DNA from 4 places in the Marinobacter sp. THAF197a genome. Region 1 is predicted to be linked to each of the others. Evidence: predicted binding sites of a transcription regulator. Region 1 holds the regulator's gene; each other region holds the start of a gene.
The links. The regulator sigma-54, encoded in region 1, starts transcription at its own class of promoters, with help from an activator protein. The targets are predictions, from matches to a motif close to ANTGGCATNNANNTTGCTNT.
Positions count from the first base shown of each region.

Region 2: a site for sigma-54 is predicted at 6,591-6,610, ahead of flgA (flagellar basal body P-ring formation chaperone FlgA). Genes of this name have one in related genera too.
Region 3: a site for sigma-54 is predicted at 5,493-5,512, ahead of FIV08_RS02955 (TorF family putative porin). Genes of this name have one in related genera too.
Region 4: a site for sigma-54 is predicted at 2,679-2,698, ahead of glnA (glutamate--ammonia ligase). Genes of this name have one in related genera too.

Region 1 covers NZ_CP045324.1:2,859,514-2,867,547, forward strand. The annotation lists gene FIV08_RS13265 (KdsC family phosphatase) at 1-283, shown strand, start outside; gene lptC (LPS export ABC transporter periplasmic protein LptC) at 280-879, shown strand; gene lptA (lipopolysaccharide transport periplasmic protein LptA) at 863-1,399, shown strand; gene lptB (LPS export ABC transporter ATP-binding protein) at 1,407-2,132, shown strand; gene FIV08_RS13285 (RNA polymerase factor sigma-54) at 2,316-3,851, shown strand; gene hpf (ribosome hibernation promoting factor) at 3,927-4,229, shown strand; gene ptsN (PTS IIA-like nitrogen regulatory protein PtsN) at 4,328-4,795, shown strand; gene rapZ (RNase adapter RapZ) at 4,836-5,720, shown strand; gene FIV08_RS13305 (HPr family phosphocarrier protein) at 5,727-5,996, shown strand; gene mgtE (magnesium transporter) at 6,091-7,452, shown strand; gene yjgA (ribosome biogenesis factor YjgA) at 7,463-7,999, shown strand; gene FIV08_RS13320 (carbon-nitrogen hydrolase family protein) at 8,026-8,034, opposite strand, start outside.
Region 2 covers NZ_CP045324.1:2,218,758-2,226,791, reverse strand. The annotation lists gene FIV08_RS10335 (hypothetical protein) at 1-545, shown strand, start outside; gene FIV08_RS10330 (CBS domain-containing protein) at 569-1,201, opposite strand; gene mnmC (bifunctional tRNA (5-methylaminomethyl-2-thiouridine)(34)-methyltransferase MnmD/FAD-dependent 5-carboxymethylaminomethyl-2-thiouridine(34) oxidoreductase MnmC) at 1,316-3,187, opposite strand; gene FIV08_RS10320 (peptidylprolyl isomerase) at 3,193-3,789, opposite strand; gene FIV08_RS10315 (pilus assembly protein PilB) at 3,992-4,738, shown strand; gene FIV08_RS10310 (flagella synthesis protein FlgN) at 4,810-5,280, opposite strand; gene flgM (flagellar biosynthesis anti-sigma factor FlgM) at 5,288-5,614, opposite strand; gene flgA (flagellar basal body P-ring formation chaperone FlgA) at 5,743-6,444, opposite strand; gene FIV08_RS10295 (chemotaxis protein CheV) at 6,637-7,566, shown strand; gene FIV08_RS10290 (CheR family methyltransferase) at 7,604-8,034, shown strand, end outside.
Region 3 covers NZ_CP045324.1:634,914-642,947, reverse strand. The annotation lists gene glnE (bifunctional [glutamate--ammonia ligase]-adenylyl-L-tyrosine phosphorylase/[glutamate--ammonia-ligase] adenylyltransferase) at 1-2,743, opposite strand, end outside; gene FIV08_RS02965 (potassium channel protein) at 2,824-3,993, shown strand; gene mgtE (magnesium transporter) at 4,002-5,357, shown strand; gene FIV08_RS02955 (TorF family putative porin) at 5,552-6,280, shown strand; gene FIV08_RS02950 (CYTH domain-containing protein) at 6,357-7,214, opposite strand; gene FIV08_RS02945 (porin) at 7,308-8,034, opposite strand, start outside.
Region 4 covers NZ_CP045324.1:624,956-632,989, reverse strand. The annotation lists gene pip (prolyl aminopeptidase) at 1-378, opposite strand, end outside; gene typA (translational GTPase TypA) at 628-2,439, opposite strand; gene glnA (glutamate--ammonia ligase) at 2,831-4,234, shown strand; gene FIV08_RS02920 (DUF4124 domain-containing protein) at 4,433-4,957, shown strand; gene glnL (nitrogen regulation protein NR(II)) at 5,198-6,298, shown strand; gene ntrC (nitrogen regulation protein NR(I)) at 6,295-7,728, shown strand; gene FIV08_RS02905 (response regulator transcription factor) at 7,736-8,034, opposite strand, start outside.

The sequences.
Region 1 (8,034 bases):
GGAAGACAAGAAAGTTGCGTTACAGGAACTGGTTGCAGGCATGGATATCGCTCCGGACCAGATTGCCTATATGGGCGATGATCTGCCTGATCTGCCCGCCCTGACATTCGCCGGCCTGGGTATCAGCGTGCCCAACGGCTACTGGCTGGTGCGTCAGCAAGCCGACTATTGCACCCAGGCCCTGGGGGGGCACGGCGCCGTGCGTGAAGCATGTGACTTGATACTCTGGGCGCAAAACCGGCTGGGCGCTACTCTGGCCCCCTATCTGGGCAAGCCGTCATGATCCCGGGGGCCCTGTCAGACATCGTTCGCAAACCCTGGGTTCGAACCCTGGCGCTGGCAGCCACGGTTCTCGCGACCGTCTTCCTGATGTGGCAGAACGAGGAAGGTGACAGTGTGCGGGGCGATGCCGCAGAACTCAGGGGCCCGTCGGAACCCGACAGTTTTATCATCGAGGGCCGCTACACAACCTGGGACGAACACGGCAACCTTAAGATGTCGATATCCAGCCCCCGAATTGAGCAGTTTGAAGACACCAACTACGCCACCATGAATGCCCCAAGGGCCAGGATTTTCAGCGAACAGGCCACCCCACCATGGATAATCGAAGCGGATGAAGGTAGCCTCCGGCAAGACGATGATCAGGTGACCTTGACGGGCAACGTCGTCGTACTCCGTCAAACCGGCGACTCTGAAGCCACCCTGAAAACCGACTCACTGACCCTGGATAACCGCCAGGGCACGGTATACACCGATCAACCGGTCACCATTACCGAACCGTTCGGCGTTACCCAGGCCAATGGCATGAAAGCCTGGATAAACGAACGCATACTGGAACTCAACTCCCGGGTGGAAGGGCAATATGAAACCATCAGGTAAGCGCACACACCGACTGCCGGTCATACTGGCCGCACTGATGCTGGCCAGCCCGGCAACCGCGTTTGATCTGGATTCCGACACCCCCATCAAGGTCAGCGCTGATTCCGCCCGCCTGGACGATACCGAAGGGACCGCCATCTACACCGGCGACGTTGAACTGGTTCAGGGGGCCACCCAGCTGAACGCAGAACGGGTGGTACTGTATCGAAGCCCCGAAGGTCTAAGCCGGATTGAGGCAAGCGGCGAACCCGCCCGATATCGCCAGCCGGCACGGGAAGGTGAAGCCATGACAGACGCCCGGGCGCGGACCATCACCTGGTCAGCGGCGGAAAACCGGCTGACGTTCGAGCGCCAGGCAGTGATTGAACAGGGCAACAATGTGTTCCGGGGCGACGTCATCCAATACGACACCGTGCGCAGGGTGGTCACTGCAGAAGGCGGCACGCCTTCGGAAGAGAGCTCTGGCCGGGTGGAAATGGTGATTCAGCCTCGCGGCTCCAGCAACCCCTCAGACGAATAGGTTACTGATGGCAGTTCTCAGGGCCAGCAACCTGGCAAAAAGCTACAAACAGAAAAAAGTGGTTCTCGATGTGTCTCTGGAAATCCGGTCCGGAGAAATCGTAGGCCTGCTCGGCCCCAACGGCGCCGGGAAAACTACCTGTTTTTACATGATTGTCGGGCTTGTACCCTCCGACCGCGGCCGAATCACCATTGACAGCCAGGACATCACACCCCTGCCCATGCATGGCCGGGCACGCAAAGGCATCGGCTACCTGCCCCAGGAAGCCTCGGTATTCCGCAAACTTACCGTGCGCGACAACATCATGGCCATTCTGGAAACCCGAAAAGGCATGAAACGGCCTGAGCGGGAAGCCAAACTTGAGGAACTGCTCGAGGAATTTCACATCACCCATATCCGGGACAGCCTGGGTATGGCGCTGTCCGGTGGTGAACGGCGGCGCGTCGAAATCGCCAGAGCGCTGGCCATGGAACCTGCGTTTATTCTGCTGGATGAGCCCTTCGCCGGGGTAGACCCCATCTCGGTCAGCGACATCAAACACATCATCCGGCATTTGCGAGATAAAGGCATTGGTGTGCTGATCACCGATCACAACGTGCGGGAAACCCTCGATATTTGTGAAAACGCCTACATTGTCTCCGGCGGCCATATCATCGCCTCCGGCAATGCTGAAGCCATCCTGGCCAATCAGCAGGTCAAGGAAGTCTACCTGGGTGATGAGTTCCACCTGTAAGCGGAAGAAAACCCCTCGACGACCGAGGTCTGATTGTTTTGATGATCTGTAGCAAGTAAACTCGGCAAAGAACTTGCTTATACTGACAACAGTGAGCGGCAAGTAACCAGCGTATAACAATTTTTTTGCCTGACAGCAGGCAACGTCACTACCGGGACACCCTTGATTTATGGATCTTGAGCCATGGTTATGAAAGCCTCATTACAGCTTAAGATGGGCCAGAGTCTGACCATGACGCCCCAGCTGCAACAGGCCATTCGCCTGCTTCAGCTTTCCACCCTCGACCTCCAGCAGGAAATCCAGCAGGCACTGGAATCCAACCCCATGCTGGAAACCTCCGAGGATGACGATCAGTCTGACACCCCCGATACGGATGCCGATACCCGGGACGAACATAAAGACCGGGATTCCGACCACGATGAACCAGCCACCGAGGCTGCCTCTGACTGGGATGAAAACGAAAATGGCCCGGACTGGGCTTCCGAAAACGACATCCCGGATAACATCCCCGACGACCTGCCCGTAGACACCGCCTGGGACGATATCTACCAGTCTGCACCGGCGCCAGCCAGCAAAGGGGACGACGAGAACGAGTCGGATTTCGAAACCCGCAATTCACCGGCCGAGACCCTCCAGGACCACCTGGAATGGCAGCTCAATCTGACCCCCATGAGCGAGCGTGACCAGGCAATCGCCCACGCCCTGATGGACGCTGTGGACGAGCGCGGTTACCTGACCTCAGCAATTGAGGAAATCCATTCCGGCCTGCAGGACGAAACCGAAGAAGACCCCCTTGAACTGGACGAGGTAGAAGCGGTCCTGCACCGGCTACAACACTTCGACCCGCCGGGCGTGTTCGCCCGGGACCTGCAGGAATGCCTGCTGATTCAGCTCAACCAGTTGCCGCCAGATACCCCCTGGCTTCGACAGGCCCGCCTGGTGGTTACCCAGTTCCTGCACCTGCTGGGCAACCGGGATTACGCGCAACTGCTGCGCCGCAGCAGACTCAAAGAAGATCAGCTGCGCGAAGTTCTGGCCCTGATTACCAGCCTCAACCCCCGCCCGGGTGACGTGGTGGACCGAGCGGAGCCGGATTACGTGATACCAGACGTCATCGTCCGAAAACACGAGGGCCGGTGGCGTGTTGAGCTCAACCCGGAGATCGCCCCGAGAATTCGGGTCAACGCCAGCTATGCATCGCTGATCCGTCGCGCCGATAGCAGTGCTGATAACACCTACCTGCGGGATCAACTGCAGGAGGCCAAGTGGTTCATTAAAAGCCTACAAAGCCGCAATGAAACGCTACTGAAAGTCGCCACCCGGATTGTTGAGCACCAACAGGGTTTCCTGGACCAGGGGGAGGAAGCGATGAAGCCGCTGATCCTCTCGGATATCGCCCAGGCCGTGGAAATGCACGAATCCACCATTTCACGGGTCACCACGCAAAAGTATATGCACACACCCCGCGGCATTTTCGAGCTGAAGTACTTTTTCTCCAGCCACGTCAGTACCGCTGAGGGCGGAGAATGTTCCTCCACTGCTATTCGTGCGATGATCAAGAAACTGATTTCAGAAGAAACTCCAAAAAAGCCGTTGAGCGATAGCAAGATTGCAGCCATGCTTGGAGATCAGGGCATCAATGTAGCCCGGCGCACCGTTGCCAAATACCGGGAGGCCATGCACATCCCTCCTTCAAACGAGCGCAAACGACTGGTTTAATGTTTTTGCCGGTGCACGAAGCACCGGACACGCAGCCCGGTGGCAACACCGGCATGATGACAACAGGAGACGCCTATGCAACTCAACATTTCAGGCCATCACGTAGAACTGACCCCTGCATTGAAGGATTACGTCAACACCAAGTTCGAGAAGCTGGAGCGTCACTTTGACCACATCAGTAACTGTCAGGTGACGCTGGAAGTTGAGAAGGTACGTCAGATGGCTGAAGCCACCCTGCATGTCATCGGTGGCGATATCCATGCAAAGGCAGAGAGTGAGGATATGTACGCCGCGATTGATTCGCTGGTGGACAAACTGGACCGCCAGATCCTCAAGCACAAAGAAAAGAACGTAGACCGGATGCACGGCAACGGCTGAGCGCGCTCATAGCGCCATCGTACCGGGTGTTTCAATGATACGAGCTGCGGCGGGGCATACCGGCCGCAGCCTTTTTTTTACGGAATCACAGTCGATCCATGAGCGATACATCCCTGACCATCGACAACATTCTGGCTCCCGAACTGACGCTGTGCAGGGTGCCAGCCTCCAGTAAAAAGCGGGTACTGGAAACCATCGCAGAGCATATTCATCATCAGGATGAAATCCTCAGCGACACCGAGATTTTCAGCAATCTGGTTTCTCGCGAGCGGCTTGGCAGCACCGGTATCGGCCAGGGTATTGCCATACCCCATTGCCGGCTGGAGGGGCTGGACCGTGTGATCGGCGTGCTGATGACACTGGAAGAGAGCATCGACTTCGATGCTATCGACAATCAGCCGGTCGACTTGGTGTTTGCCTTGATCGTGCCCAAAGAAGCCACCAGTGAACATCTGGAGTTGCTAAGCCAGTTGGCCGAGAAATTCAACGACAACGGGTTCTGTGAACAGCTTCGCCAGTGCCAGGATGCAGCATCCCTTTACCAGCGCATGACCGCGGCATCCTGATAAGCAGTAGCACCAACAGAAGCAGGCAGGAGCGTCCATCATGAAACTGATCATCGTCAGTGGCCGATCCGGGTCCGGTAAGAGTACCGCGTTGCATGTGCTCGAAGATCTGGGTTTTTATTGCATTGATAACCTTCCCATCGGACTGCTGTTCCCGCTGACCCGGGAAGCGGCACAACAGGAAGCGCCGGGGCGGCTCCGGAAAATGGCCGTCAGCATCGACGCCCGCAACCTGTCTGCCGAACTGGCCAACTTCGAACAGATCTATCGCCAGCTTCGCGATGCGGGAGTCGTTGTCGAGATTATCTTTCTGGATGCCGATGAACAGTCCCTGCTGCAGCGGTTCCACGCCACACGCCGAAAGCACCCGCTGAGCGATGACCGTACCTCCCTCCGAGAAGCCATCACCAACGAAAAGGCACTATTGGAACCGCTGTCAAAACTGGCAGACCTTTACATCAACACCACCGGCATGTCGATGTATGAACTGCGCGACATGGTCAAACAGCGAGTGGTCGGTCGCAAGGATCAGGAGCTTGCACTGCTGTTCCAGTCATTCGGTTTCAAGCATGGCGTACCGGTCGATTCCGATTACGTTTTCGATGTGCGCTGCCTGCCCAATCCATACTGGGATACCAGCCTGCGCAAATACGTCGGTACCGATCAGCCGGTTATCGAGTTTCTCGAGCGGGAACCTCTCACCGGGCAAATGGTGGACGACCTGATCCGCTTCCTGGATACCTGGCTACCGTCGTTCGCCGACAGCAACCGCAGCTACATGACCATTTCTATTGGCTGTACCGGTGGCCAGCACCGTTCCGTCTATGTCTGCGAGCAACTGGGCCAGCACTTCCGCACCCGATACAACAACGTGCAGGTTCGTCATACTGAACTTCCCCATCTCCAGGCCCGAGGGGAGATCTGATCCAACATGATCTGCCGCCCCGTCACCATCATCAATAAACTGGGCTTGCATGCCCGCGCCACCGCCAAGCTTGTGGCCACCGCCTCCGGCTTTGACAGCCAGGTACGAATCCGCGGCAAGGGCCGGGACGTGGATGCCAAGAACATCATGCAGGTGATGATGCTGGCTGCCAGCCAGGGCACTGATATTGAACTGGTCGCCGATGGCCCTGATGAGCAGGAAGCCATCGAGGCACTCGTAGAACTGATCGGTGATTATTTCGGCGAGGGGGGTTGAGCACACCCTGGTTCGTCATTCACCTACAATCCTTTCTCACCTGAGGCCGCTAACTCCGCTATAATGCGACAGTTTTCTGATCGCAGGTGGTTTCATGACCGATATTCTGGAAAAAAGTCAGGCCCGCCAGCGCCTTCGCTCCCTCAGTGAGGCCCTGGACAGTGGTGCGCTCAAGCAGGTTGCCCGCATCCTCAATGGCGGCCTGAGCCCCAGCGATATAGCCCACCTGCTGGAATCTTCCCCTCCCCGCCAACGCGCCCTGCTGTGGAACCTGGTCGATAAACAACTGGAAGGGGAAGTACTCCAATATCTCGGTGACGACATCCGCGCCTACTTCCTGAGCCAGCTGAACGCCCAGGAACTTGCAGATATCATTGAGGATTTTGAATCCGACGACCTGGCCGACCTGCTCCAGCAGCTGCCAGACACGGTGATCCAGGAGGTCCTGGACACCATGGACGAGCAAGACCGGCAGCGGGTAGAGGAAGTACTCTCCTACCCCGAGGACACTGCCGGCGGCCTGATGAATACGGACACCATTACGGTGCGCCCGGATATCAGTATTGACGTGGTACTGCGGTACCTGCGCCGCCACCGCAACCTTCCCCCCATGACCGACAGCCTGATTGTAGTCAGCCGGCGGGACGAATTCATTGGCATGCTGCCCATCACCCGAATGCTGGTATCCAACCCCGCATCCACGGTTCGTGAGGTGATGGACACTGACATCGAGCCGATTCCGGTGACACTGTCCGACACCAAGGTCGCCACCCTCTTCGAGCGCTACGACCTGATTTCTGCTCCGGTGGTGGGTGACGACAACAAGCTCCTGGGCCGGATCACCATCGATGACGTGGTCGACGTTATCCGGGAAGATGCGGATCACTCGCTGATGAGTATGGCCGGTCTGGACGAAGACGAAGACACGTTCGCACCAGTGCTCAAAACCACGCGCCGGCGAGCCGTCTGGCTCGGAATCAACGTAGTGACCGCTTTTACCTCAGCCTCTGTGATCGGTATGTTTGAGGAAACCATTCAACAGGTGGTCGCCCTGGCCGTACTGATGCCAATCGTCGCCAGCATGGGCGGCATCGCCGGCAGCCAGACGCTGACGCTGATGATTCGTGGCATGGCAGTGGGCCAGGTCAGCAATGACAACGTGAAATGGCTGCTGAACCGGGAATTTCTGGCAACAACGCTGAACGGGTTTCTGTTTGCCCTGGTGGTGTCCGCGGCGGCCATGGTGTGGTTCAGAGACCCGACCATTGGCCTGGTGATTGCCATGGCGCTGGTCATCAACCTGACCATCGCCTCAATCGTCGGCACCCTGCTGCCGTTAACACTGAAACGACTGAATATAGACCCGGCACTGGCCGGGGGCGTGATCCTGCTCACCACCACAGACGTCGTGGGCTTCCTTTCCTTCCTGGGGCTCGCCACCTATTTTTACGCTTGAGGAGCCAACCATGAGTCAATCCGACAACCACCCGCACCACGAGGAGCTCGAGGAAGATTTCGGCCCGAGCAAATCCCAGATCAAGCGGGAAATGCATGCGCTCCAGGACCTGGGTAAACAGATGCTGGATCTCAATGACGAGCAATTGGCGTCACTGGACATCAGCGACACCCTGAAGGCTGCCATCGTGGAATCACGGCGCATTAATCAGCGCGAAGCACGCCGCAGACATTTGCAATACATTGGCAAGATCATCCGCCAGGAGGATGATCCGGAGGCACTGGCTCGTGCCATTGGTGCATTCAATGCCGGCAGTGAGGAGCACACCCGCCGGCATCACCTGGCCGAGCGCTGGCGCGACAGGATGATCTCCGAAGGCGACAAGGTGGTGGGGGAGTTTATCGATTATTGCCCGGCGGCAGACGTGCAGCACCTGCGCAACCTGGTTCGCAATGCCCGCAAGGAAGTGGAGAAACAGAAAAACACCGGCCAGGCCCGTAAACTGTTCCGGGCCCTCCGGGAGTGGATTGATGACGCAGAGCAGTAAAGCAAACGGCTGACCGGAGTTCTACGTTAAAGGCG
Region 2 (8,034 bases), 640 kb from region 1:
CGGTTTACCAGGTTGGAGAAGAATCCGCCGAGGTTCTGCGGCACGGGTTTTACGGCGATGGTAGCGCCTGGCTGATTGGTGACGGCCCCTTTGAGTATCGAGTGGAAGTCAACGAAGACGACGCTGACGAACTCATTCGCACACGTGTGAACAGCCGGGCCGGGTTTGCTCTCGGTTACAGTACCTCGGGCGCCATCGGCAGCGCATTGTCGGCCAATGATCAGAATGACACTGCCATTGTAGAGCTGAGTCAGGGCCTTCTGTTTAACGGCGATATGGTCATTGCTGGCTCCACCGATGGGGTCTTCGCTGAAGTGGCTGGAAACCCTTCCACCCGCCATGCAATCCTGGCAAGGCTGAATCGTGGTGAAGAAGAAGCGGCTTACCGGAGCTGGCGCATTCAGCCTGAGGTAGAGGGGTTGAATGTGTTAAGGCTGAAAAACTATCGGGATGATGAAATTACTGCGTTGGTGGACCTGGGTGGTGAGCTGGCAATTAGACTGTTCGGCCCGGAGGGCGATGCACTGACCTCCGATACCCCTTAATGGCTTTGAAAGGGGAAGGGGACTTAGACGGCCCCCTCGTGCCGGCTGGCGCTGGCATACAGCTTCAGGTAGTCGGTACTGGTCACAATGCCTGATGGTTGGCCCTTTGCGTCAACGATCAGTGCCGCGTTCAATTGGTGCGCAAGCATAAGCCGTGCGAGCTGGTGTGCGTCTGTTTCCGGAGAGGCGGTCAGGAAAGCTGGCAGTTCAACCTGAGACAGGCTGTGATCTACTGCTTGTGGCGGGTTTTCGTGGAGCCAGGAGAGCAGCCAGCGCAGGTCAATCAGGCCCGCAACGTTGTGGTCGGCCAGTATGACCAGATGGTGCACATTGTTGTCTTCCATGCTGGACATGGCCTCACCCATGGACGCCGTGGCGGGTACTGAGTAAAGCGCCGGTGAGCATATTGCCGAAACGGGCAGGTACACGCGCTCCTCGCGCCGCTCTCCGGCGGCTGCGGCGCCATACTCCTGGAGTGCACGGTGGCGGCCGCTGTTGGCGGCCTGCTGAAACTCCGCGTCGGTTGCCTCGCTGTGGCCCGGTGAAATCGCGCCGGATTCCGTCAGCTCGGTGACGTCGCCAACGCGACGGCTTCGCAAGGCTTCCGGCAATCGGGTGCCGATTGGTCGCCCCGGCTCACTTACGTGAATAGACATTCCACTAACTCTCCCATGTGACTGCTGCAACATCCCAATGCAGAGCAGCTCCTGTAATGGTAACGGCTGAATGTCACAAAACTGTATACCGGCTTCATTACGCCTGAGTAAGTGTCAGGTTCGGTATAGCCTCCCCGTTTCCAGTCGCTTTGAGAGCGGCGCTGGCAAGCAGTGGGGTTGGCCGCTGATAACATCTGCCAGGTATTCTGCCAGCAAGGGTGCCCAGACCAACCCTTTGCTACCGAGGCCAGTCAGCAGATACAGGTCGTTGAGGTGGTTCCCTTCGGTATCCTGCATGCGGCCGGCCACAGGCTGATAATCGTGGGTGGTGCAACGAAAGGCCACTCTCCCTTGCAGCTGATCCGGATCGGGCAGCAACCCTTTAACGACAGATGGCAGTGAGCGTTGCAGCTCATCGAGGTTTTCCTGATGGCCGGCCCGGGTAGGGTGCCGGGTGCTGTCCTTCAAGTCGAACGTCGCGCCAGTAACCGCACGGCCGCCGTGAACCGGATTGACATACTTGGTTCCGCAGATTACGGCTTGAGGCAGGTTGAAGTCTGCCTCCGGTAGTTCAGTAACCTGACCTCGGATCGCTTTCAAACGGAGCTGCCCGCCTACGGGCACCAGGGCGGGGCTTTCGTGACCTCCGGCAATGACCACAGCGTCTGCGCGGCTGTCTTCGCCAGAGTGATTTCGGATACACCATTGATTGTTACATGGCAGAAGGTTAGCGACCTGGTAACTGAATCGTGTTTCAATCAGCGGGTGTTCAGCCAGCTGCTGACAGGCCTTTGCAGGCTCAAGCCAGCCAGAACCGGGAAACCAGAGACCGCCAGTGTTAACCGCAATTCCTGCCAGCTCGCTTGCCCGGATTGCATCCACCGGTTCCAGCAGGTCAGCCGGGTAATCATTGCGATCGCAGAACCGCCGCTGGCGATCGGCTTCCTGATCATCGGTTGCCAGTTGCAGTAGTCCCGTTGGGTGCCAGAAGCGGTTTTGCCAGGGCCGATAGAAACGTTGGCTGAAACTGAGGGCCGTTGCAGAAAGCTCAGTCTGTGCGTTGTACTCCACGCCAAGTTTTACATAGAGTGCGCCCTGGGGATTGCCAGATGCCGCAGAACCGGTGTGGGGCGCCTTGTCCAGTAGCAGCACCTGAACACCCCGTTCCGCCAGGTTGCGGGCGAGCAAGGTGCCGGCAATTCCTGCACCGATAATGGCAACCGTGCCAGTTTTCGCCTCTTGTTTAGTCGCATTCCCCGGCGCGTAAATACCTGCAAGCATTTCCCGCTTGCGGCCAAAGCCAGGGACTTTGGCGATCTCGAAGCCAGCCTCTGCAAGGCTGCGGCGCACACGGCCAACGGCGGTAAACGTGGCCAGGGTCGTTCCGGGTTTGCTGTGGCTTGTGATCAGCCCGATGGCGTCGTCCAGCCACATGTCCGGGTTTAACGACGGGGCGAAGCCGTCAAGGAACCAGGCATCGGCTGTAAAAGTGAGATCCTTCCAGGCGTCCAGGACATCTCCAAAATACAGGGTAAGCCGAACCCGACCTCCGGCCAGCACCAGCCGATGAGTGCCCTTGATCAGTGGAGGGTACTGTTCGATAAGCTCCGCTGCCAGGGGGGTTAGCTCGGGCCAGTACGACAGGGCCTTTTCGAGGTCCTGACGGCGCAGGGGAAATCGCTCTACCGACACAAAATGCAGAATGGCGCTGTCATCGGCCGAGCGCTGCTTTAACCATTCCGCCCAGGCGGCGAGAAAATTCAGGCCCGTGCCAAAACCGGTTTCAGCAATCACAAAGTGGCTCGCGTCTGGCACCTGCTGGAACCGCTCCGGCAACTGGTTATGCCCGATAAAAACATACCGGGTTTCTGCCAGGCCGTTGTCCCTGCTGAAATATACGTCTCCAAACCGGGTGGATTCGGGCACGCCGTCGCGCCAGACAAGTTCTGCCGGCTCCATGGCCGGCGGCAGGCAGGGGGAATGCATGGTGCTCAGTCTTCAGTGTTAACCAGAGTCACTTTCTCGATCACGACGGCCTGAACCGGAACATCCGCCATGCCCTGGCGATGTCCGGTTTGTACGCCGGCAATCTTGTCGATCACGCCCATGCCTTCGGTGACTTTGCCAAAGACCGCGTAGCCCGCACCACGCACACCAGCATTCAGGAAATCGTTTTTGGCGACATTAATGAAGAACTGAGAGGTTGCTGAATTTGGGGAGCTGGTTCGGGCCATGGCCACGGTGCCCCGAAGATTAGGCAGGGTTGCTGAAGCTTCGTTAACGATGGGGTTCTTGGTCTGTTTACGGGCCATGGTGTCGGTAAATCCGCCGCCCTGAATCATAAAGCCGGGAATCACCCGGTGAAAGATCGTACCGTCGTAGAATCCGTCTTCGACATAGGAGAGGAAATTCTCCACGGTTTTCGGGGCTACGTCAGGGCGCAACTCAAGCTCAAAGGCCCCTTCAGAGGTAACAAAGCGAACCTTCGGCAGTTCTTCTGCCTGAATCGGAGTGGCCAGCATCAGGGCAGCGATGGCGGCAAACAGGACTGACATCACAGTTGATACGGGTTTTACGATATTTGTCATTTCAGAGGCTCTCACAGTTTCAGTTGTTATCAGGAATCCTGAGACAATCCGGATAGAACAAAATTAGCGAAGATCTTAACAGATCCTTACCTGAATAAGTGCAAATCAGAACAGCGTAGGCCAGGTGATTGGGCTACGCTTTAATCATTATCAATACCGGGCCTGGTTGTACGGTGATCACTCTGAATGCGGGAGGAGCCTAGTGAGAATCCGTAAGGGGTTTGAAGAAAAGTCCCGGCTTGGCCGGTTGTTGATCAATCGCGGCTATTTGTCGGAAGGTCAGCTGGACGAGGCGTTGTTGTTGCAGCGGGAAACCGGGCAGCGCCTGGGCGAAGTGCTGATCGCCGCTGGCTGGGTGACTGACAAGGAACTGCATCGTGTTCTCAAGCACCAGGCCCGTTATCGTAATGCGGCAGCGCTGGTTACCATGGTGACGTTGCCGTTTCAGCCGTTGGTGTCGCTGGCGGCTGGCAATACCAGCGCGGCATCCATGCCTGCACAGGCCGGTCAGTTATATGAAAAGGGGGGCTTTGCGCCTCTGTCTGACAGCGATATGGCCGGCGTAACGGCTCAAAGCAGTGTGGGCTTGCTGGAGCGTATTGAAACGGTTGCCGCAATGCCGGGAAGTGCTGGCGGCGTTGTTGATGATCCGCAACTCGCCGGACTCGATTCAGTAGAGGGAATCAAACTGGCCGCCAACATTTTTGTGCCAGTGCTCAGTTTCCTCGATTCCGACCTGACCATCTCTGGTGTTCACTACAGGGAGGGTGAGCCCCGATATTCCATTCGAGAGGATGGTGCCTTGAGACTGGCGTTTCCCGAACGGATTGAGGAGATCCGGATGGACAACATCCGCGTGAGCGGCAATCAGAGTCCATCCATGGGGAACGTGAGCATTCACAACATACGGTTTCATCCGGATTCCCAAATGACGATGTACACCCGTTAATGCACGGGTAAGGTGAATCTGACGAAAAACGCCCGGATAGCTCATCCGGGCGTTTTGGTTTGCAGGGTCTGTCAGGCGCTGGCCAGAATGTTGCCGCCGGATACGCTGGTTTGCTCGCCCTTGGCACCATAAAGCTTCTGTTGGGCAGAGGCCCCACGGAAGATGTCCGTGAGTCGCGTCAGGCGTTTTTGAAGGTGTCCGACAACACGACCGTTGTTCTGGTTCAGTTCCTGGCACGCACGAAGGCGCCCATCGGCGGTTTTCCAGAGTTGGTACAGGTCTTCCATGCCGCCGGCACGGATAAACCTCGAGGGCTCGCCGGCATCCGGTCGGTACCCCATGCTCACCAACAGGCGGATCTTTTGTTTCGCACGCTCACGGATATCCGTCAGGATGTTGTTTTTCTGAGCGGTTATTTCCTGGAGCGGAGCGATGTCCGAGGACGCCAGGAGTTGTTTTTCCTGGTTGAGAAGGTCCGCCAGGGTTTCAAGCTGGCGGATGTCTTCTGAGAGGAGGGTCTTCAATTCAATGATTGCAGCCATGTCTTACTCACCCGAAAATGCTTTTATCCATCTCAAGCATTTTCTGGGCCAGTTTCTCTGCATCAATTTTGTAGGTGCCATCTTCCAGTGCTGCGCGAATCTGCGCAATGCGGTCGTCATCCATTTCCGGGTAGTCGCCCAGTTTCTGTTCCAGCTGCTTCAGGTTTTTTGCCTGATTGCTGAGACTGACGTTGTCGCCGCGGGCAGCCGTGCTTTGAGCCTTTGCCTGCTCTCCAGCCGTGGAGGGCGTGCTCTGGCTGCCTGTTGCTTTGTCGGCCGTGGTTCTGGTGGTGTTGACCTGGCCGGGGCCAATTCCATTTAAGTCAACTGACATAAGGATACCTGCTTGCCTGTGGCCACCTTCAAAGGTGGCGGAATCGGGTTTATATCTGCGTATCGGCAGCGTTAAGCTGACCTTTAGAAAAAAACGGAAAAAATTTTCCGCTGGGCACGGATTTGCCGTTACATGGCAATTTCCACCCGGCCAGGAGCCGTGACCGTTGCCCGAACCGTGCGTGCTGATTGCAGATTCTCGACCATTACTTGCTCGCCGACACTGGCACTGGCCAGCGCCTTGCCTCGGGAACTGACCGAGAACACTGCGGATTTGGCGGTGATGATAACATGATCGCCCCGCTCAACGGCATTGGGAGCTTCGAGCAGATCTGGCGTCAGCACCGACCCTGCATTAACTGGTCGCCTCACCAGCATGCCGGATACCTGTTCGCTATCTGTGAGAATGCCTCTGCGGCTGGCGTTGATCTGCACCTGCTTTTCCTGCAACAGTTCACCGCTGATGCGCTCACCGCGGGCCAGAGGCCGAGCTGCCACAAGGGCGGGGCCGTGTACTTCGATACTGGCTGTGACGAACATCCGCCATGGCCGCTCCCCGGCACAGGACACCATCACCGATGGCGATGTCGTCCGCAGGGGATCGTTGGTAAATGCGGTTTCGAGTGCCTGTTCGCAAGCAGCCAGGCTAAGCCGGCTATCGATGCTGCCGACAGCGAAGCTCACCTCGTATTGTTGCTGGCGCTGCTCGTCGGCCCAGGCTTCGATAAATTGACCGGCGGCATCGCGTATCTCGTTTGCGGTGGTGGCCGCAGCCGCGGTATTCAGGCCGAGGGTCGATAGGCAAAAGGTCGCTAAAAAGATGGTTCGCATCTGCACTGCTTTGTCCTATGCTGTCAGTTAGGCATATTTATGCGAGTTCCGTTAAGGAAAATGGCGCTGGGGCCGTTAACCTTGATTGGACACCGGGCGTCAATGTTTTGGTCCGGGTTCGCGTAAGCAAGTTGTTTAATAATAACTGAGCAAATTCTGTGCCGATCGTTGGCATGCCGGGAGTAGAAAGTTATGGCAGGGGTGTTGGACAGCGTTAACCAGCGGACGCAGCTTGTTGGTCAGAACCGGCTTGAGCTGTTGTTGTTCCGTTTGCGCGGGCGGCAGCTTTACGGGATCAACGTTTTTAAGGTGAAGGAGGTCCTTCAATGCCCGAAGCTGTCATCGATTCCTAACAGCCGCCAGGTAGTTCGGGGCGTGTCCCATATCCGTGGCGAGACCATCCCCATCATCGACCTGAGCATGGCTATTGGCATGGCAGGCATTCCGCAGGAAGAGCTGGCCACAAGCTTTGTCATCATTACCGAGTACAACCGCAAAACTCAGGGCTTTCTGGTGACGGGTGTCGACCGGATCATGAATATGAACTGGGAAGATATCCTCCCGCCACCCAAGGGGGCTGGCAAGGATGTGTACTTGACGGCGGTCACCAAGATTGATGACAAACTTGTAGAAATCATTGATGTAGAAAAGATTCTTGCAGAAGTTTCTCCGCTCAGGGAAGATGTCACCGAAGAGCTGAAAACTCGCAGCGCCGAGCGTGTGCCCGGGCATTTGCCGGTACTGGTTGTTGATGATTCGTCTGTGGCGAGGCGCCAGATCGAGCGCTGCCTGACCGCGATCGGAATGGAAGTGGTCACCAAAAATGACGGTAAACAGGCGTTGAACTATCTCAAGGAGATCACGGGGGACGGTTCCACTGCCCGAGACCACTTATCGTTGATCATTTCCGATGTGGAAATGCCGGAGATGGACGGTTACACCCTCGTTACCAGAATCAAAGAGAATCCGGCGCTCAGCGGCATGTATGTGATGCTCCATACATCCCTGAGTGGTGTCTTTAACCGGGCGATGGTTCAGAAGGTCGGTGCCGATGACTTCATGGCGAAATTCAGCCCGGACGAGCTTGCCGAGCGGGTAATGGAAATTATTGACCAGAACTGATGCCTCGGCTCATGGACTTACCCACGATAGAGATCCAATGAAAGCGGAAATTACGCCTCAGGAATACGAAGCCTTCAAGACATTCCTGCAGGACGCTTGTGGCATTCTGTTGGGTGACAACAAGCAGTACCTGGTGAAGAGCCGTCTACGCAGGATTCTTGAGGAAAACAACCTGAATTCACTGGGTGAGCTTCTCGATCGCTTGAAGCGGGTGGGGCGCAGCGGCCTGCGTGAGCTGGTTATCGATGCCATGACCACCAACGAGACCCTCTGGTTTCGGGACAACCACCCATTTCGTATCCTTCAGGACAAGCTATTGCCGGAGTTCGCCGAGCGCAATTCGCTTCAACCGCTTCGCATCTGGTCTGCTGCGTGCTCAACAGGACAGGAGCCCTACTCGGTAGGTATGGTTGTGGATGAGTTCCGGCGCAACCGGCCCGGGAAGTTGCGGGACGTAAAAATTACTGC
Region 3 (8,034 bases), 2.0 Mb from region 1:
CCATGACGCCGGCACGACCCAGCTCTTCCATCTGCCGGATGTTGTCACTCCACTGGGTCAGCTCAGGGTGCTCCGCACTCCAGGCCAGCATCAGGTATTGCACCAGGAACTCGATATCAACAATACCGCCGTTGTCATGCTTGATGTGGAACACCTCTGCCCGCCGGGCCTCGGGCGTACCAAGATTGGCGCGCATTTTTTCCCGCATATCCACCACTTCCTTGCGCAGTGCCTGCTTGTCTCGTGGCTGGCAAAGAATGTTGTGGCGAATGGTTTCAAAGGCTTTCAGGGTATCCGGGCAACCCGCCACCCCACGGGCCCGCGCCAGGGCCTGGTGTTCCCAGGTCCAGGCATCATTCCGCTGGTATTTTTCAAAGGCCTGCAAGGTGCTGACCAGCAACCCGGAATTGCCCGAAGGGCGCAGACGCATATCCACTTCGTACAACTGGCCGGACGGGGTCTGAGTGCTGAGGATGTGGACGATGCGCTGGCCGAGGCGGGTATAGAACACGGCATTGTCGATGGGCTTGTCGCCGTCGGTGGCCAGTTCCGGGTCTGCCTGGTGCACAAACACCAGATCCAGATCTGAGGTGTAACCCAATTCGATGCCGCCGAGCTTGCCATAGCCGATGATAGCGAAGTCGGTATCACAGGCGGAGCCATCAGCCCTGCGCGGATAGCCGTGCCGGCTCACCAGGTTTGCGAACGCCACATCCACCACGTGGTCCAGCACCACCTCGGCTATCCAGGTGAGGTAATCACTCACCTTCATCAACGGCAGGGTGCCTTTGATCTCGGATGCCGCTACCCGCAGCACATGGGCCTTTTTGAAATACCGCAGCGATTCCATCTGCTCTTCCAGGTCTTCATAGGGAATCCGCAGCATTTGCTGGCGCAGGTCGTCCTGTAACTCTTCCTTGGCGGGGGGCGTGTACAGGCTTTCGGCGTTCAGCAATTCGTCCAGCAACAACGGGGTTTCCGCCAGCAAGCTGGCGATCCAGGGGCTGTCGCTGCACAGGCGTACCAACTGGGTCAGGGCGCCTGGGTTCTCCAACAATAGCACCATGTACGCGGTGCGGCGCAGAATGGCCTCAACAAGCTGAAGCACCCGCTCAAGTGTTTCTGAGGGATTCTCTACACCTGTCAGGGCGCTTAGCAACAGTGGCATGAATTCATTCAGTCGTCTTCGACCCTGGGTCTGCAGCGTTTGCACGGTGCGGCTGTCCCGTAAGTCCGTCAGTTTCTGGACGCTGTCTTCAGGGCGCTCGAACCCCTGCTCAGAGAGCCACTCCACGGCAGCAGGCGCTTCCATTTCCGCCAGCCAAAGCTCGAACCAGCCATCCTCAATGCCGGCTTCGCCCTCCTGCTCCTCTTCCTCCGAGGCAATGATATTGGAAAAATGTGTGGCCACACGCTCACGATGCTCTGTCAGGGCCTTCTGGCAGGCGGACCAATCCCCGTAACCCATGATTCGTGATATCCGAGCCAGTGAGAGTGCATCGTCGGGCAGCTCCTGAGTCTGCTTGTCTTCCATGCCCTGAAGAGCATGTTCCAGGTTTCTCAGGAACACATAGGCATCCCGAAGCTCCCGAACCACGGTGGAGGGCAGTAGTTCCAGCTCCTCCAGCTCTTTAAGGATCACCTGCAGTTCCCGCTGCTGCAGCTCCCGGTCCCGGCCGCCCCGAATCAGCTGAAACGCCTGCACCACAAACTCGATTTCACGGATGCCGCCACTGCCCAGCTTGATGTTGTTTTCCAGCCCCTTGCGGCGCACTTCCCGGCTGATCATTGCCTTCATATTGCGCAGCGACTCAAAGGCACTGAAATCAATATACTTCCGGTAAACGAAGGGCCGAAGGCTACTCATCAGCACCTCCCCTGCCCGCTGGTCGCCCGCCACTACCCGGGCTTTCACCATCGCGTAGCGTTCCCAGTCACGGCCCTGGTCCTGATAGTAGGTTTCCAGCGCTGCGAAACTCAGGGCCAGGGCGCCGCTCTGGCCGTAGGGGCGCAGGCGCATATCCACACGGAACACAAACCCGTCGGCGGTGATCTGGTCCAGCGCCTGGATCAGTTTTTGCCCCAGACGAATAAAAAACTGCTGGTTATCCAGGGCTCGCCGACCACCGCGCGTTTCACCCTTGCCCGGGAAGGCGAAGATAAGATCAATATCAGAAGAGACGTTCAGTTCACGGCCGCCGAGTTTGCCCATACCCAGCACCACCATTTTCTGGGGAGCTTCCTCGCCGGTTACCGGGTCTTTGCCCCAGGGCGTGCCGGACTCTTCACAAGCCTGTTCGTATAGCCAATCCAGCGCGCCATCAATACAGGTATCGGCGAACGCACTGGTGGCGGCGATGGTTTCCTGAAGGTCGGCCCACTTAAGCAGATCCCGCCAGATAATCCGGAACTGGATCTCCCGCCGGAATTGCCTGAGAGCTGAGTGCAGCGCTGGTTCTGAATCCACCGAGCCCAGGAAAGATGCCCAGCGCTCCGCCAGCCAGGATTCGGTGGTGGGTTCTTGCAGTGGCCGTGCCTGTACCGCCGAGCGAATCTGCTCAGAATGTCGCTCTATGGTTTGCCGCAAGAACAGGCTTCGGGCAAAGGCTTCGGCAATATCGGCCTCCGTCAGGTCTGCGTCATCGGTCAACCAGCCTGGAATCCCGTCCGGGAATATCGAAGCCCAACAACCTGACACATCGTTGGCCAGTTCCGCTGGCAATGAACCCCAAGGCTCAGACATAACGCAAACCCCTGTCTCTCTGATATATTTCCGGTACTGTATAACGAACTCGCCAAGGACTGAACAGGCACGCCAACTCTATGATGCGCAATCGCCGCCCGCTGAATCCCGAACATACGCAGTCTCACCTGCCCATGGGCGGCCTGATCCGCAGCCGAATGCGGCGGCTCTTTGTCATATTGGGCTGCTTGCTCATCACCCAGATACTGATTATCTGGGCGGCAGAGCCTCTGACGCTGTTTGAGGCGGTGTGGATGACCATGACCACACTGGTCACCGTGGGCTACGGAGATTTCGCTCCAGAAACCACCGTTGGCCGCCTGAGCACCATCCTGCTGATGTTTATCAGCGCCATCACGCTGCTGACACTGATCGTCAGCGACTATATTGAATACCGGTTCTACCGCCGTGAACGAATCCTGACCGGACGCTGGATTTACAACATGAAAGATCACATCGTAATCATTAACACCCCACGAAGTGGCGGCGAGCAGTACTTTATGCGCTTTGCCTCCCAGATCCGCTCGGTACCCGAATACCACACGGTACCCATCATGCTACTGACCCGTCAGTTCCCGGGCGGATTACCTGCAGAACTGTCCGACTGCGGGATGGTCCATTTTCATGGCGCGGGCAACGATCCAGAAGCCCTGAAAGCGGTGCATGCCGGCAGTGCCAAACACATCATTGTGCTCGCCGCAGACGAATCCGATCCGTTCTCAGACAGTCTGACCTTCGATATCGCCCACAGGTTGGTAGAATCCAACCTGGGGGGCCGAACAACGGTGGAATGCGTGAGCGATCACAATCGCGACCGTTTCAAAACACTTGGGGTACGCACCACCATCCGCCCGGTGCGCACCTACCCGGAGATCATGGTTCGCGCCGTGGTGGCACCCGGCTCAGAGAAGGTGCTGGAAGACATGTTCAACTACGAGCGCGACCATCCTCACCGCTATGATCTGGAGTTGGACGACCTGGTCTGGGCAGACATTGTCAGCGCACTCGTGCGCCACGGCATAGGCACCGCCCTGGCGTATATCGATCACGACAATGAAGTGATTTGCCACCCTCCCACCAATGAAGAGGTCGAGGGCAAGGGACTGATTGTGCTGGTCCGATCAACCGACACCCCATCTGTATCTGTGGTTGAGGAGGCCCTGGACCGGTACAGGGAATTCCTCAAGCAGTGGCGAGACCTGCACAATCACAACGAGCAGACAGCCGAAACCATGACACCAAAAGAGTAAGGTAACGCATGTCATACCTGGACTCCGAATTCTATCAACCCCTCTTTGAGGCGATCGCCACCGGTGACGAAGCGCAGATTCAGGCCGCGGCGGCCACCTTCAATGCCGCCGACCTCGCGGAGTTTGTTGAGGAAAATCCGGATAACGAGGAAGGCGTCCGCCTTCTCCGGGCCCTGACAACGGAACAAAGCGCCAAGGTATTCGGGTATATCGGCCCCAACACCCAAACGTTGATCGCGGAGCTCTTGCCCACCCAAGACCTGGCTGAGCTAGTAACCGCCATGCCCTCGGACGAACGGGCCGACTTCTTCAACCTGCTGGATGAGAACCGTCAACACGCCCTGTTCCAATCCCTCGCCAGCAAGGAGCGCGAAGACCTTAGGCGCCTGGCAAGCTTTGAAGAAGGCACCGCCGGCGCACTGATGAGCTCGGAATACGCGGTGATCAGCACCGGCATGTCCGCCAGCGCGGCGATTAACCTACTCCGAAACACCGCGCCGGATAAAGAAACCATCTACCAGGCGTACGTGATCGATAACCAGCACAAACTGGTGGGTGCAGTTTCCCTTCGGAACCTGATTACCGCGATGCCCGGCACGCCGGTGGATGACCTGATTGCTACGGGCCTGGTGACCGCCAGCACCGACACTCCCCAGGAAGAAGTGGCCCGACTGATATCACGCTACGACTTGCTGGCACTGCCAATCCTGGATCAGGACGAACGGCTGGTGGGCATTGTCACCTACGATGACGCCATGGACGTAGCGGAAGAAGAGGCCACCGAAGACATCCACAAAGGGGCCACGGTGGGCAAACTGGAAACCGGCCTGAGGGATGCAACACCGTTCTCGCTCTACCGCTCACGGGTGCAATGGCTGGTCATCCTTGTATTTGCCAATATCTTCACCGGCGCGGGCATCGCTTACTTCGAAGACATCATCTCCGAGCACATTGCGTTGTTGTTCTTTATGCCTCTTCTGGTCGCCAGCGCCGGTAATGCCGGGGCACAGTCAGCCACGCTTATGGTACGGGGTATGGCCACCGGCGATGTAACAATCGCAGACTGGGGCAAATTGCTGGGCAAAGAAACCCTGGTAGCCAGTGCCCTGGGTGTCACCATGGCTGCCGCCGTAATGGTGGTTGGCTTTATGAGGGCCGGGCCGGAGATTGCCTTTGTGGTGGCGGTTACCATGATCGCTGTGGTGATGGTGGGCAGCCTCATTGGTATGCTGCTGCCTTTCCTGCTGGATAAGCTGAAGTTCGACCCGGCAACGGCAAGTACGCCACTGATAACAACCATTGCCGACGTCAGCGGCGTGCTGATTTACTTCAGCGTGGCAACAGCGCTTCTGAGCCTGCCATAGCTGACGCACCACTCCGTGGTGCAATCTGGTGCAGCCGCAAAAACTGACGCCCAGACTTAGTGCACATTGGGACAACTCAGCAACCGCAATAACGGAGGATTCACGGATGCCTTTGATTTATAATAAGTTTCATTTATTGGCATCGACTGTGCTTAGTCAACCGTGAGTTAAACAATCGATCCAAGAGGTATCCGATGAAACGCAACGCATACAACCTGACTGCTTCGGTACTCACTGCTTCCCTGCTCGGGACGCTGGCCGTGCCAAGTATCGCCCACGCAGAATTGTCTGCAAATATTGGTGCCGTGAGCAACTACATGTTCCGGGGCCTCACCCAGACGGAAGGTGCCTCCGCTATTCAGGGCGGCGTTGACTACGAGGACGCAAGCGGGCTTTACGCCGGAACATGGGTTTCCACGATAGACTTTGGAGACGAGGCCACGCACGAACTGGATCTCTACTTTGGCTTCGCGGGCGACGTGGAGGGCATCGCGTATGATGTCGGCTACATCTACTACGCCTACACCGATGCCCCGGAAAACATCGATTTCGGTGAAATTTATGGCGAGATCGGGCTGGGTAACTTCGCCGTCGGTGTAGCATACACTGCTCATAGCGAAAACCAGGAAGACGTTTTCGATGAGGGCGACATCTACTACTACGGCTCTGCCTCGCTCCCACTGGCGAACGATTTCGCAGCGTCTTTCACCGTTGGCTACTATGATTTCGATGTTGATGGTAAGGCCGGCTTTGAAGATGCCAGTTACGTACACTACTCAGCCAGCCTTGCAAAGGATGCGAGCGAATTGGGCGAGTTCAGCCTTAACGTCGATTACGCGGACATCAGCAAAAGCGACTCTCCCTTCGGCAGCCCACGCGCTGACAAACCGCAGGTTTGGGTAGGCTGGACCAAATCGTTCTGACACGTTATCTGCCCGGATAACACAGGCAGTAGTGCAGAGAGGGGTCGGTTATCCGGCCCCTTTTTTCTGTGCACCGTCAGCCTTCCGCCAAGGCCAACTGGAGGAAACCCAGGCGCGGCACATGATCAAGCAGATCTCGGGTGTTGCATCCCGATTTCAGAAAGCCCTCTACCTCGCGCCATGTAGCATGACATCCTGACTCCGTGGATTTCTGAGTTAATTGTCTGAAACAGTCTTCCGGCAATGCCAGCACAGCCCCTGTGAGCCAGGAGTCACTCAACGCCCGCAGGAACCCGCGCGCACACTCTCCATCTTCTGCCACCCGTGTTTCTCTGCCGGTAATACCCGCAAGATAGTAGCCCTGCTCCGCCTTACTGATCAGGTTCAGTAAAACCGGCACCTCAACAGCAAGTGCCTTGGCCCAGCTCAACAGCAGTGACGAGTTTCCGGACTTCAGCTCAAACTCCACCTCGCACAAGGGACGAGACCTCCCACCCCCGACGACCTCGCCAAAATCGACGGCAACTTCAACAAGTGCGTCCGCAGTTTCAAGCATCACCACCTGCCTGGAGAAGTTGGTTTCGAAGGCCACTTGGAGTTTCTGCAGATCCAGCTTTTGCTTTAATGGCGTGTCTTCAAGCAATGACAGGTCAAGCTCAGGCCCCGGCAGCGGCCATTCCCATTCCTGACGGCGATGGGCACCATCAACAAACTCGCCCTGAGTTTTCAGAGTCTGGATGTAGCGATCTCCAGATTGTCTCACCCGAAGTGCCGCCCTGGCCCTGTTAAGCGCTGCGTCCGGCGTATCGTAGTAGCGATTCATCAAATCCTTCTGACCACCGCGACTGGCCTCAGGCTGCGCAAGCAACCACTGGAGGGCTTTTGCCTGCGCCCGTTCCGATAGAGTCAGTTTGATTTCAAGTTCGACTTCCATGGCAGACTCCCAATAACAGGCCCCTAAAAATACAAAAAAACCGGTGACCTGAGCCACCGGTTTTCGAGACTACTTGATTAGCAGGTTTGCTGATCAGAAGTAGTAAACAGCACCAACGGAAGCGAGTGAACGCTCACTCTTGTTAGCAACGCCGTATACGCCGTCATCGCCGCCACCGAGGTAGCCCTCGAAGTAGACATACATGTGGTCAGACAGGTTGTGCAGCGCTTGTAGTGTCACAGTGTCGATGTCTTTGTCAGCAAACTGCGCGTCGCTGAAATTGTCGTCGTACTGAGTCAGCTCATAAGAAAGAGCAAACTGATTCTTACCAAGAGTATAAATACCCATCACGCCAAAGGTGTCGGCCACATCTTTACGAGTGTGGAATTCACCGGTCAGACGCAGATTGTCCAGGTTGTAGCTGGCGCGCAGACCGTAGGTATTCTCATTGTTCTCGCTGGGAACGGTCCTTATGCGATTATAAGCGCGGCCACCGTCGTTTGAGTCAACAGCGAACGCCAGCTCAAGGGCATCAACCTCGTACATAGCAGCCAGCTGCCATGGGTAAGACTTCTTGCCAAACTCATCGTCACCGTTGACCTGGACAGCGGCGCCGATAGTCAATCCACCGAAATTAGGAGACAGGTATTGAACCATGTCACCCTCGCCTGTGTCATAACTCACCGCCTGGTTCAGCAGTGCGACTTCGTAAAATTCTGAAATCTCTGTTACGGCTAGCTCGTAAATTGTGTCGTCGGTACCAACCCAGAGCTGGCCGAAGTTCTCACCCTTAACACCGATGTACGCTTCATCAATACGG
Region 4 (8,034 bases), 2.0 Mb from region 1:
CCGCTCCGGGTAGGCCTGAGCATACACCAGGCTGAGGGTGGAGCCCCAGCTGCCGCCAAACAGCAGCCAGCGATCAATACCCAGAAACTGGCGAACGGTTTCCATGTCCTCCACCAGCTTGTCTGTGCTATTGCCTTCCAGTTCCGCAAGCGGCGTGGATCGCCCTGCCCCGCGCTGGTCCATCAGAATGATCCGGAAGCGTTCAGCATCAAAATATCGCCGGTGATTATCCTCACAACCACCACCCGGGCCCCCATGCACCACTAACACAGGAATACCCTCCGGATTGCCGGACTCCTCCAGGTAAAGCTCATGAGGCTCTTCCACCGCAAGGTGATGACGAGCGTATGGCTGAATTTCAGGATACAGGCTCAGCATGACGAACTCCGTTTCAGGGATAACGGCAGTCTAGCTGAGTTGGGTGGGGACAATAAAGGAGGGATTGCTTTGCCACGAAATCCACGAAAGAACACGAAAAAAACTTAAAAGAAAATGATTATTTTTTTGCCACGGACACTCACGGAATTACACGGACAACTGCCAAAAGCATTTTTGTCCGTGAGGGTCAGTGAGTGTCCGTGGCCAATCAGTTTCTTTCTTTCGTGTTCTTTTGTGGCAAAAAGTCTGTTACTTCTTACCCGCGCGCTTACGCTCGTTCTCGGTCAGAAGCTTCTTGCGCAGACGGATCGACTTGGGCGTTACTTCCACCAGCTCGTCGTCGTCAATGAACTCCAGCGCCTGCTCCAGGGTGAACTTGATGGGCGGCACCAGCCCGATCACTTCGTCTTTACCAGAGGCACGCATGTTGTCCAGTTTCTTGCCCTTGGTGGGGTTAACCACCAAGTCGTTGTCGCGACTGTGAATACCACACAGCTGGCCTTCATAGATCTCCTGGCCCGGGTCGAGGAACAGCTTGCCACGGCTCTGCAGGGTTTCCAGGGAGTAGGTCAGCGCCGTGCCAGTGGCCATGGAGACAATCACACCATTCTGGCGGCTGGTTACGTCACCCAGCTTGATCGGGCCGTAGTGGCTGAAGGTAGACGTCAGAATACCGGTGCCCGATGTCATGGTCAGGAAGGTATTCCGGAAACCAATCAGGCCGCGGGCCGGAATGGTGTATTCCAGGCGAATACGACCCTTGCCGTCCGGGATCATGTTGGTCATGTCGCCCTTGCGCAGCCCCATCTGTTCCATAATGGAACCCTGGTGCTGCTCTTCAATGTCAATGATCACGTTCTCGTAAGGCTCTTGCTTGACGCCATCGATCTCCTTGATCACAACCTCCGGGCGGCCCACGGCCAACTCGAAGTTCTCACGGCGCATGTTCTCGATCAATACGGACAGGTGCAGCTCACCCCGGCCGGAGACCTTGAACTTGTCAGCAGAGTCCCCTTCTTCTACCCGTAGCGCCACGTTGTGCAGCAGTTCTTTTTCCAGACGTTCCTTGATGTTACGGCTGGTCACGTACTTGCCTTCTTTGCCAGCAAACGGTGAATCGTTGACCTGGAAGGTCATGGATACCGTGGGTTCGTCAACGGTCAGCGCCGGCAGTGCCTCAACATTGGCGGGATCGCATAAGGTATCAGAGATGTACAGCTGATCCAGACCACTCACGCACACAATGTCGCCAGCCTGCGCTTCTTCAACTTCCACACGCTGCAGACCGGAGTGGCCCATGATTTTCAGGATACGACCATTACGCTTCTTGCCATCGGCACCGACAGCCACCACCGGAGTGTTGGTTCTGACCTTGCCACGCATAATGCGGCCGATACCGATCACGCCCAGGAAGCTGTTGTAGTCCAACTGGGAAATCTGCATCTGGAACGGGCCGTCCAGATCTACGGAAGGCGCGGGCACATGGTCGACAATCGCCTGGAATACGGCATCCATGTTGTCGTCCAGGTTTTCATGCTCCATGCCGGCAATGCCGTTCAGGGCACTGGCGTAAACAATCGGGAAGTCCAACTGCTCGTCGGTGGCACCAAGGTTATCGAACAGGTCAAATACCTGATCCACCACCCAGTCCGGGCGCGCGCCGGGGCGGTCAATCTTGTTAACCACCACGATCGGGCGCAGGCCAGCGGCAAACGCCTTCTGGGTTACAAAACGGGTCTGCGGCATCGGGCCATCAATGGAATCCACCACCAACAGCACACTGTCTACCATGCTCATGACTCGCTCAACTTCGCCACCAAAATCCGCGTGCCCCGGGGTGTCCACGATGTTGATGTCGTAGTCTTTCCATTTCAGCGCGGTATTCTTCGCCAGAATGGTGATGCCACGCTCTTTTTCCTGGTCGTTGGAGTCCATAACGCGCTCGTTTTCGAGCTCTTTACGGTCCAAAGTTCCAGACTGGCGCAACAATTGGTCAACCAGGGTGGTTTTACCGTGGTCAACGTGGGCAATAATGGCAACGTTTCTAAGCTTATCAATCACAACGGGTATCCTGCAGAATTTAGCGGCGAGCAGTATATAGAAAAGTCCATGTCGATAATATGAAGAATAGTGCCTAATATGTAACCAATCGGCTAATGCACCGTTATCAGGCAGGATAAGAATCAATGCACCAATAAAGTGCACACATTCAGTGCAACCAATGCCTGTAAGCTGCACTCCGGTGCGCCAGAATCGCCCCAAAGCCTTGCCGCTGCGCTGTTCTGGCGCAAAACCGAAAAACTGGCAAGCCCCTTGCTTATCCTTGTGCAGCCGTAATTGAAAGGTAAGAGCCAACAGCTTCTGTTAAGCTGCCCTGACCTGAAAAAGATCGGGCTTCAGCCCGCTGAACGATCCGGCATAACGAACACGACATCACTACGGAGCATGCACAATGTCCAAGACGATTGATTTGATCAAAGAACACGAAGTGAAATGGATTGACCTGCGCTTCACCGACAGCCGCGGAAAAGAGCAGCACGTCACCCTGCCCGCCACCGAAGCCGATGAAGATTTCTTTGCTGACGGCAAAATGTTTGACGGCTCCTCTATTGCTGGCTGGAAAGGTATCAACGAATCCGACATGATCCTGATGCCGGACGACGAGACCGCCGTACTGGATCCGTTCACCGAAGAAACCACTGTCAACATCACCTGCAACATTGTAGAGCCGTCTACCATGCAGGGTTATGAGCGCGATCCCCGCTCTGTTGCCCGTCGTGCCGAAGAATACCTGAAGTCCACCGGCATCGCCGATGGCGCGCTGTTTGGCCCGGAGCCCGAGTTCTTCGTGTTCGACTCCGTTAAATGGAATGTGGACATGCAAGGTGCGTCTTACCACATCCACTCCGAAGAAGCTGCCTGGGTTTCCGGCGAAGATTTCGATCGCAACAACATCGGCCACCGCCCAGGCGTTAAAGGCGGCTATTTCCCGGTTCCGCCGGTCGACAGCCTGCACGACCTTCGTGGCGCCATGTGTGCCGCCATGGAATCCATGGGTCTGGAAATTGAAGTACACCACCACGAAGTGGGTACCGCTGGCCAGTGTGAAATCGGCGTTGGCGCCAACACCCTGACCCGCAAGGCTGACGAAGTTCAGATCCTGAAGTACTGCGTACACAACGTGGCCCACGCCTACGGCAAAACCGCCACCTTCATGCCCAAGCCGGTGGTTGGTGACAACGGTTCCGGTATGCACGTACACATGTCCCTGAGCAAAGACGGCAAGAACCTGTTCGCCGGCGACAGCTATGCGGGCCTGAGCGAAGCCGCTCTGTATTACATCGGTGGTGTGATCAAGCACGCCAAGGCCATCAACGCCTTCACCAACCCGGCCACCAACAGCTACAAGCGACTGGTTCCGGGCTATGAAGCACCGGTTATGCTGGCCTACTCTGCCCGCAACCGTTCCGCGTCTATTCGTATTCCGTACGTAAACAGCCCGAAAGCACGTCGTATCGAAGTGCGCTTCCCTGACCCGGCGGCTAACCCGTACCTTGCCTTCGCTGCCCTGATGATGGCCGGCCTGGACGGCATCCAGAACAAGATCCATCCTGGCGATGCCATGGACAAGGATCTGTACGACCTGCCGAAGGAAGAAGCTCTGAACATTCCGAAGGTTGCCGAGACCCTGTCTGAAGCCCTGGACTGCCTGGAAGCAGACCACGAGTTCCTGACCCGTGGCGGCGTGTTCACCGAAGACATGATCGCAGGCTACATTGACCTGAAACGCGGTGAAGTTGAGAAGCTGAACATGACCACTCACCCGGTTGAGTTCCAGCTTTACTACTCCTGCTAATGCAATGCACCAATAAGGTGCAGGGCATTTAAGCCTGAAAGCCCCGCCCCGTGCGGGGCTTTTTTGTGCCGTTTTTCTCAAATCCCGCCAAACACCCCGCGCCCTTAACGATATGTAACCAAGGGATCGCCCTCCGGCGTTGAAATGCCTGCACCCGCCGCCGATAATCGAGACAGTTCACTACCGCAGGTTATTGTCATGAAAGCACCGCTCACGCTCGCAACCGGCTTGTTACTGCTGGCCACCGCATCCGCCCACGCAGAGGTTTACCGCCATGTGGATGCCCAGGGCAATGTAACCTTCTCGGACGAGCCCATGCAGGGTGGGGAAGAAATCGAGGTTAAACCGGTAACCACCATCACACTGCCAAAGCCTGACGCGGTGAGAGAAACCGAACAGTTGCTTGAGGAAGTGGAGCGCGAAGGCGCAGCCTATGAGAGCCTGTCCCTGATCTCCCCTGAGAACGATCAGGCCTTCCACAGTGGCAACGGCGACGTCACCTTTGAAGTGCGCAGCACCCCGAGCCTGCGGCGCGGTCATCGCTATGAGGTTACCCTGGACGGCCAGCCAGTTGGCCAAAGCACCTCAGGCTCCATCACCGTCCGCAATATTGACCGGGGCACCCATCAGGCGGGCGTTCACATCGTGGATCGCGAAGGCATACAGGTGAAAAGCGGCCAGCCAATCACCTTTACCATTCACCGACCTTCGCGCCTGAACTGATATTTACGCACCACTTTAGTGCAACCGCACCACGATAAAGCCATACTTTGGGCAGCGAAGGGGCAAAACCCCGGCTGCCTGTAGCGACAAGCTCCCCATCTGCACCAACCTACAGCACCCGGATGCCCTCCGGGCCCTGCTGTGCCCGTACTTAGACCATCGTCGTATCTCACCAGGCAAAACTGGTTCGTTTTTTGCAAAACCGGGGTAACTACTATGAGTTTAAAACGGAAACCAAGCATGTCGTTCCAACCATCCATCTCGCTGGGAAGCGGTTATAAGAGCATTCTGGACAGCCTGACCACGGCCGTTCTGGTGCTGGGAAACGACCTGACCATCCGTTACCTGAACCCCGCCGCCGAAAGTCTTTTTGAAACCAGCATGACCCGTAGCCAGGGCCTGCCCCTGAAAGACGTTCTGCTCGATTCTGCGGACGCTCTGAAAACCCTGTATGCGGCAGCAGGCAATGGCCAATCCTACACCCGGCGAGAAGCAGAGTTCGCTTTACTGAGCGGCTCAAGGCTGACGGTGGACTATTCGGTGACACCCATCAGCCTTGAACCCATGGAGCTGTTGATCGAGATCCAGCCCCGGGACCGGCTGATGCGCATCAGCCGCGAAGAAGACATTATCTCCCAACAGGAGACCACCCGGATCCTGGTTCGCGGCATGGCCCACGAAATCAAGAACCCATTGGGCGGCATTCGTGGCGCGGCTCAACTGCTTGACCGGGAGCTGAACGATGAAGACCAGCGCGAATACACCCGGGTAATCATTGACGAAGCAGACCGCCTGCGCAGCCTGGTCGATCGTATGCTCGGCCCCAACAAGGCACTGAAAATCGCGCCCACCAACATCCACGAGGTTCTGGAGCGGGTACGTACCCTGGTGGAAGCCGAAAGCAGGGGCCGGGTCCGGCTGAAACGGGATTACGACCCCAGCATTCCCGAGTTCCCCGGAGACAAAGAACAACTGATCCAGGCATTCCTGAACATCGCGCGTAACGCCATGGAGGCGGCCTTCGAGAACGAAGGTGCAAGTCCTTCCGATGTACCGCCGACCATCACTTTCCGTACCCGTGCGCTGCGCCAGTTCACCATAGGCCACCGTCGTCACCGGCTGGTGTGCCGCGCCGACATCATCGATAACGGCCCGGGTATTCCAGCGGATCTTCTGCAGAACATCTTTTACCCCATGATCAGTGGCCGGGCCTCAGGAACCGGCCTTGGCCTATCCATTACCCAAAGCATCATCGGCCAGCACCGAGGGCTGGTGGAGTGTGAGAGCGAGCCCGGAAGAACCGATTTCATTATCTTCCTGCCTCTGGAGGACAACCAATGAGCCAACCGGCAAACGTCTGGATTATCGACGACGACAAGAGCATTCGCTGGGTGCTGGAACGCGCCCTCAACCAGGCCGGTATGCAGCCGCGGGTTTTCGACAGCGGCGAAAGCATCATGATGCGACTGGAACACGAACAGCCCGATGCCATCGTCAGCGATATCCGCATGCCCGGAGTAGACGGCATCACCCTGCTTTCACAGATTGTCGACAAGCATCCGGATGTGCCGGTGATCATCATGACCGCCCATTCGGACCTGGAAAGTGCGGTTACCAGTTATCAGACCGGTGCCTTCGAATACCTGCCCAAGCCCTTTGATGTGGACGATGCCGTGGCCCTGGTGAAACGCGCTGTGGCCCACAGTCATGAAAAACGGGCCGCCAGCGAACCCCAGGCCGACAGCGCCCAGCGCAATACCGAAATCATCGGTGAAGCTCCGGCCATGCAGGAAGTGTTCAGGGCCATCGGCCGCCTGTCTCACTCCAACATCACGGTATTGATCAACGGAGAAAGCGGCACCGGTAAGGAACTCGTCGCTCAGGCCCTGCACAACCACAGCCCCCGGGCCCGCAACCCGTTCATCGCCCTGAACATGGCCGCTATCCCCAAGGATTTGATTGAATCTGAACTGTTCGGCCATGAAAAGGGCGCCTTCACCGGCGCCGGCGCAGCCCGCCAGGGGCGGTTTGAGCAAGCAAACGGCGGCACCCTGTTTCTGGATGAAATCGGTGATATGCCAGCCGACACCCAGACCCGTCTGCTGCGAGTATTGGCCGATGGTGAATTCTATCGGGTAGGCGGCACCACCCCGATTAAAGTGGATGTGCGTATCATCGCCGCCACTCATCAAGACCTGGAAAAACTGGTGCAGGCAGGTAGCTTCCGGGAAGATTTATTCCACCGCCTGAACGTTATCCGCGTGCACCTGCCCAAGCTGGCGGAACGGCGGGAAGATATTCCCCGCCTGATGCAGCACTTCCTGAAACGGGCCGCCAAGGAACTGGCGGTGGAGCCGAAGCTGTTGCGCCCGGATGCCGAAGAGTACCTGACCACCCTGCCCTGGCCCGGCAACGTCCGCCAGCTGGAAAACACCTGCCGCTGGCTGACCGTGATGGCCAGCGGGCGCGAGATTCATGTAGATGACCTGCCCCCGGAACTCCTGCACCAGGCGGAAAGTGAGCACAGCGCCACTGGCCAGACCTGGCAGGAAGGCCTGAAAAACTGGGCAGAACAGGAACTGAAGCGCGGCAAGAAGTCGATCCTGGACACCGCCGTACCGGAGTTCGAGAAGATTATGATTGAGGTGGCCCTGAAGCACACCGGCGGGCGCCGCCGGGATGCGTCCGTGCTGCTTGGCTGGGGCAGGAATACGCTGACCCGGAAGATTAACGAACTGAAAATCGATTCTGCTGAGGACGCGGAAGACTAAGCAGCCGTTACTCCTGGGAAACGGATGCCGCTGGCTGCGTGCAGATTTGAACCAGCCCGGCATCAATGGCGAAGAAGACCAGCTTCGCCATCGACTCGATTCCAAGGCTGCTCTTAATGGCGGTCACCGTATTGGCCACGGTTTTCTTTTCGATTGCCAGGGCATGGGCAATTTCATCATTGCTTAACCCGCGAGCCAGCATGGAAAACACTTCAAACTGGCGGCGCGTCAACTGCTGCAATTTTGCGGACTCGGAGGCCTGATCGTTGAACGACGACTTCATGATCAGATCGTATTCAACAAAAA